2 linked regions of the Pararhizobium capsulatum DSM 1112 genome follow. The main gene of each other region encodes a partner of the protein of the gene in region 2 in a complex. Links are inferred from orthologs where the notes say so. Each region holds a gene or a part of one and is shown on either strand. Other genes may lie near its edges.

The links.
Region 1: the proteins of QO002_RS07225 (region 2) and tldD are in contact, whole or in part, in a solved structure (PDB 5NJ9), measured with the Escherichia coli proteins. The link is inferred for Pararhizobium capsulatum DSM 1112 from one-to-one orthologs.

Annotation. Positions count from the first base shown.
Region 1 is NZ_JAUSVF010000001.1:1,632,021-1,635,188, reverse strand. Bases 67-2,913 are described here. They hold tldD (metalloprotease TldD), read left to right. Parts: upstream 67-705; coding sequence 706-2,121; downstream 2,122-2,913. Other genes in these bases: QO002_RS07750 (hypothetical protein), read left to right, coding at 2,329-2,913; QO002_RS07760 (TetR family transcriptional regulator), read left to right, coding at 67-618. Outside these bases: more of QO002_RS07760, read left to right, coding at 64-66; more of QO002_RS07750, read left to right, coding at 2,914-3,168. UniProt on the Escherichia coli protein: Metalloprotease involved in CcdA degradation. Suppresses the inhibitory activity of the carbon storage regulator (CsrA).
Region 2 is NZ_JAUSVF010000001.1:1,514,049-1,517,167, reverse strand. Bases 281-3,078 are described here. They hold QO002_RS07225 (TldD/PmbA family protein), read right to left. Parts: upstream 2,454-3,078; coding sequence 1,107-2,453; downstream 281-1,106. Other genes in these bases: QO002_RS07220 (monovalent cation:proton antiporter-2 (CPA2) family protein), read left to right, coding at 2,623-3,078; QO002_RS07230 (3'(2'),5'-bisphosphate nucleotidase CysQ), read right to left, coding at 281-1,056. Outside these bases: QO002_RS07235 (DUF4170 domain-containing protein), read right to left, coding at 1-176; more of QO002_RS07230, read right to left, coding at 241-280; more of QO002_RS07220, read left to right, coding at 3,079-3,119.

The sequences.
Region 1 (3,168 bases), 120 kb from region 2 along the record:
ATTGCTTTTAAATGACGCTCGTCATATATTTTGTCAAGAGCAATTTTTCGAAGGAGATGCGGGATGCGTCCGACCAAGGAACAGGCGAAGGAAAACCGGCAGCGTATTCTCGACACGGCTGCAAAGCTGTTTCGCGAAAACGGCATTCATGCAGTTGGTGTCGATGCCGTGATGACGGGTGCAGGCCTCACCCATGGCGGCTTTTATGGACACTTCAAATCCAAGAGCGATCTTGCCGGGCAGGCATTGACCCATGCGATGGTGGATATGCTGAAAGCCGATGCACTGAGCGGCTCGCTGGAGGACTTCGCAAAATCCTATCTTTCACCCGCGCATCGCGAAGCAGCTGGCGCCGGATGCACGGTCGCAGCCCTCGGGCCGGAACTGGCACGCCTGCCGGACACCGAAAGAGGTCCAGTGACCGAGCATATTCGGGGCCTGATTGCCCATATGGAAAACTGGCAGATGGAAGACGGTGGCGAGCCCGACCGCGAACGCGCGATCACCGATGTCGCAAGCTTTGTCGGGGCGCTCGTGCTGTCGCGGGTCGTCAACGACCCTGCCCTGTCGGACGAGATCCTGGAGAGCGTACGCGAGCGTGTGAGCGGAAAGGCCTAATACCGCTCTTCGCAATGGCAGCGCTCCTTGCCCTGCTCGCGCCGAGCCTCTACATAACCCGCATCAAAAGATGCAGGAGCCACGCCCATGAACACCGATCTCATCAAACTGTTCGACAGCGACGAGGCGGCGGTGCGCAAGGTTCTGGCGGATACGCTCAACGGCGCCGATGACGGTGAGCTGTTCATCGAGCATATCCAGTCGGAATCGCTCTCCTTCGACAATGGCCGCCTGAAGGGCGGCAGCTTCAATACCGACCAGGGTTTTGGCCTGCGTGCTGTTGTGGGTGAGGCGGCCGGATACGCCCATGCGGGCGATCTTTCTGTTGCGGCCTTGAAGCGCGCGGCCGATGCCGTGGGCGCCGTGACCCGTGGTTACTCCGGCTCCTACGCCGCGGCCCCGCAGGGCACCAACGTCAAGCTCTATGGCGACGAAAACCCGATCGGCACGCCGAGCTTCGAGACAAAGGTCACGCTGCTTTCCGAAATCGACGCCTATCTGCGCGCCAAGGACCCGAAGGTGCGCCAGGTCTCAGCCTCCATCGCCGCCTCCTGGCAGGTGGTGGATATCCTGCGTGCCGATGGCGAGCGCATGCATGACATCCGTCCGATGACGCGGCTCAATATTTCCGTCGTCGTTGGTGACGGCGACCGGCAGGAATCCGGCTCCTATGGCGTCGGCGGCCGTCGCGGTTTTGGTGATTTCATCCTGACCGAAAGCTGGCAGCATGGCGCCGATGAAGCGTTGCGTCAGGCGCTTGTCAATCTTGAAGCGATCGATGCGCCGGCAGGCACCATGGATGTCGTGCTCTCCTCCGGCTGGCCGGGCGTGATGCTGCACGAGGCCGTCGGCCACGGGCTGGAAGGTGATTTCAATCGCAAGAAGACGTCTGCTTTCGCCGGACTTCTCGGTGAGCAGGTCGCCGCCAAGGGCGTGACCGTCGTCGATGACGGCACGATCGAGGCCCGTCGCGGCTCGCTGACTATCGACGACGAAGGCACGCCGTCGGCCTACAACGTGCTGATCGACGACGGCAAGCTCGTCGGCTACATGCAGGACCGCCAGAACGCCCGCCTGATGGGCATGAAGCCGACTGGCAACGGCCGTCGCGAAGGTTATGCCCACGTGCCGATGCCGCGCATGACCAACACCTATATGCTCTCAGGGGACAAGACGCCCGAAGAGATCATCGCTTCCGTGAAAAAGGGTATCTATGCCGTTTCCTTCGGCGGCGGACAGGTGGACATCACGTCGGGCAAGTTCGTGTTTGGCTGCACCGAGGCATACCTGATCGACAACGGCAAGATCGGCGCGCCGGTCAAGGGCGCCATGCTCATCGGCAACGGTCCGGATGCGATGAAGCGCATCACCATGATCGGCAACGACATGAAGCTCGACAATGGCATGGGCAATTGCGGCAAGGGCGGCCAGTGGGTGCCGGTCGGCGTCGGCCAGCCGCATCTGCGCATGAACGATACGACGGTCGGCGGCACAAAGACATAAGAACGTTATTTAATTTCGACACTTAGCGGCAGCTTCTCTGGAACCAACGTTCTCCTGCGGCGTTCTAGGGGCAGATCCCGAATTCATCGGGACACCCTGAACCATCATAAGGAGAGACATCATGGGACGCGGAATTCTGCTCTGGCTGCTGGGGGTTCCGATCCCCATTATTATCCTCCTCGCACTCTTCATGCGATAGGTGGCGCGATGACGATACCCGTTTCATCGACGGCCGTCCTGCCCGCAGAAGAGTCCTCGCGCTCCGCCGTGAGCTGGGGCGCGATCCTCGCCGGCGCGGTTGCCGCATCAGCGTTGACGCTGGTGCTGATGCTGGTTGGTTCTGGCCTAGGCCTCACCATGATTTCACCCTGGTCGAGTGAAGGCGCCTCGGTCACCACATTCGCGGTCTCCACGGCCGTCTGGCTGATCATCGTGCAATGGCTCGCCTCCGCGCTCGGTGGCTATGTCACCGGCCGGCTCCGGACCAAATGGGTCGGCGTGCACACGGACGAAGTGTTCTTTCGTGACACCGCTCATGGCCTGATGGCCTGGGCAGTCGCGACGCTGCTGATCGCTGGCGTGCTCAGCTCTGCCGTTTCCTCCACCATCGGTGCGGGCGTTCAGGCAACCGCCACGCTGACAGCCGCCGCCACCGCCGCAACGGCTGCGGCGACCTCCGACAATGCGCCTGACAGCAACAACCAGCTGACCGGTTATTTTGTCGATAGCCTGCTGCGTCCGGCCGATCCACCCACGCCGCCGGCAACGGCATCGACAGACGATGCGACAGCGGAAGTCTCGCGCATTCTTGTCAGCAGTGCGGCCAAGGGCGAGATGTCGGAGGCCGACAAGACCTATCTCGGCCAGCTCGTGGCTGCCCGCACCGGTCTTTCGGATGCGGATGCAAAGGCCCGCGTCAATAGCGTCCTGAAAAGCGTTGAGGATGCGAAGGTCGCGGCACAGGAAGCGGCCGATACGGCCCGCAAGACCAGCGCCACGGTTGCTCTTCTCGGTGCGCTTTCGCTCTTCATCGGCGCCTTTGTCGCC
Region 2 (3,119 bases):
TTATCGACAGTCTGCTGCGCCTTGGATTTCCAGGCGGTCAGGGCCGTCTCATAGTTGGGATAGATACCGACGATGTCGAGCTTTTCGAGATCGCGAAAGTGCAGGCCGGTCAACGAGGTCAACTCACCGCCGAATACGAGATGAAGCAACTGCTTCTTATTGCTATCCTGAGCCATCTTTGTCGTCCGTTCTTTTACACGTATTTTTTGGGGGGTGGTTTGCGGCATTCAAGCCGAAAGGTCAATGGCTCTCCAGACCCTGAGCAGCCGCAATCAACGCCGAAAGGGCGGCATTTTCGGCAGCGCACATGACCCCGTGCGTCACATCAGGCCTGTTATAGACGATCGTCTGGCCTTGCAGGTCGCAAAGCGAGCCGCCTGCCCTCCGTAGGATCAGGTCTGCGGCGGCAATATCCCAGTCATGGGAGTTTTTCTTGACGACGGTACCGTCGATCGTGCCGTCCGCGATCATCGCGATCCGATAGGCAAGCGAGGGCACATGCGGGACGCGGGAAATGCCGGTGCGGTAACCGCTTTCCAGAACCGGGATGACATCCTCCGCAAGCGCGATACGGCGGATCACACCTTCGTGGCCGGGCGAAGCGGTGATGACCATGCCGTTCTTGCGGGCAACCGACGTCAGCGACGCTTCGAAAAGCTCGTCGAGCGCCGGTGCATAGAGCACACCTGCCACTGGCCGTCCGCCGTGGACCACGGCAACGCTGACACACCAGACATTCTTGCCGGCAATGAAGGCCCGCGTGCCGTCGATTGGGTCAACCACGAACACGGTCTCGCAGCCAAGGCGCGCCTCGTCGTCATCGGTTTCCTCCGAAAGCCAGCCGTAGTTCGGCCGTGCGGCAAGCAGCTTTTCCTTGAGGATGTCGTTGGCGGCGAAATCCGCCTCACTCACCGGTGAACGACCGCCGTTCTTCCACTGAACGTCGGGATTCTGCCGGAAATAGGTGAGCGCCTTTTCCCCCGCAGCCTTGGCGGCGGTCACGATCAGATCTAGGTCCCTCAGCCATTGTTCCGGCGACGGGTGGACGGCGTTCATGCGCTTGTCTTTCCAGTTGAGGCGACGTGAGAACCCCGCCGCCTGACCGCTTACGTTCCAGCGAGCGTCATGCCCTCGATGGCAAGGGTCGGCGCCGCAACGCCGAACTTGCGGTCGATATCGTTTGCCGGCGTTACCGCCATGAACATCTGCTTGAGATTGGAGGCGATCGTCACCTCCGAGACCGGGAATGTGATCTCGCCATTCTCGATCCAGAAGCCGGACGCGCCACGGCTGTATTCCCCGGTCAGCATGTTGACGCCCTGGCCGATCAGCTCGGTGACATAGAAGCCGGTGCCGACGGAGCGGATCAAATCCTCGGGCGAGATATCTCCAGGCTCGAGCGCAAAGTTGGTGGAACCGGGATTGACTGCCGGGCCACCGCGCACGCCGCGTCCGTTGGTTTCCAACCCCAGTTCCCGCGCCGTCGAGGTCGACAGGAACCAGTGCTTCAGCACCCCATCCTCGATCATCGAAAGCTTTTGGCCCGTAATGCCTTCGCCGTCGAAGGGGCGCGACGAGGAACCACGAACGATCAGCGGATCATCGGTAATCGTGAGACCTGCCTTCATCACCGGCTCGCCCATCTTGTCGCGCAGGAAGCTTGTCTTGCGCGCAACCGAGGCACCGTTGATTGCGCCGGCGATATGCCCGACGAAACCACGCGCCATGCGCGGATCGAAGACCACGGTGAGGTTCTGCTGGGTCGGCATCTGGCGGGGAGAAATTCTGGCCACGGCCCGCTCGCCCGCAGTGCGGCCAATGTCATCAGCGGATTTCAGGTCGGCGAAATAGAGACGGCTGTCGAAATCATAGTCGCGTTCCATCCTGGTGCCTTCACCAGCAATGGCGCTGACGGAGCGGCCGAAGCGCGTTCCCATATAGGCACCGGAAAAGCCGCGCGAGGTGACGAGAACCATGCCACCCATGCCGGAGGATGCGCCGGCTCCGCTGGAATTGGTGACGCCCGCAACGGCGAGAGCTGCGGCTTCCGCAGCAAGGGCAGCCTCGGTCAATGCCTCGGTCGAGACGTCGGTCGGGTCGAAAAGTTCGAGATCGGGATAGGATTTCGCAAGGCGCTCGTCATCCGCCATGCTGGCAAAGGGATCTTCCGGCGAAGCCTTGGCCATGGCGACGGCACGCTCGGCCAGCACCTTAAGGTCGAAACCGGGATTGGCCGAAACGCTGGCGACGCGGCGCCCGACAAAGACGCGAAGGGAAAAATCATCGCTCTCCGAGGATTCCGTTGCCTCGACCTTGCCGAGCCGGACGGACACGGAGCGGGAACGCCCCCGGACGACAACGGCATCGGCCTCATCCGCCCCTGCCTTTTTCGCGAGCTCGACAAGCTCGGACGCCCGCTTCAGGAGAACGTCGGAATCGATAACATCGGACATGATTTAGCCTTTCATTCCTGTCCCATTTATTGTGCAGTGGCCTCAGCATCAAGGGCATTCGATGATTCTTGTGTGATGCGCCCCGGAGAACCCGCCGTAGAGGGCTGCTACCCGACAATCGATGACGAAACGAAGCGGCCAGCTGGACCGATCGAGAGAGAAAACAGGCATGACGACGACGCCCGCGCTTACCTCCCAGGCCCTGCTGCTGCTCGGCGGCGCTGTTTTTGCCGCACCGATTTTCAGGAAACTGGGGCTTGGAACCGTGCTCGGCTATCTCGCAGCCGGCGTGATCATCGGCCCGCTGCTGCATCAGATCAGCGATGGCGAGCAGATCCTCGGCTTTGCCGAACTGGGTGTCGTCTTTCTTCTGTTCGTCATCGGGCTGGAGCTCAATCCCTCGCGCCTGTGGCAGATGCGCAAGGATATTTTCGGGCTCGGCACCGCCCAGGTGATCCTTACCGGCGCGATCCTGACGCCTATCATCTTCTGGTTCGGGCTTCTGGACTGGTCCGGCAGCGTCATCACCGGCTTCGGCCTTGCGCTGTCATCAACGGCCTTCGCGCTGCAGATCCTCGACGAGAAGAACGATACCAACACACGCTATGGGCAACGGGCCTTCTCTGTGCTGCTGCTGCAGGATCTGGCAATCGTGCCACTGCTGGC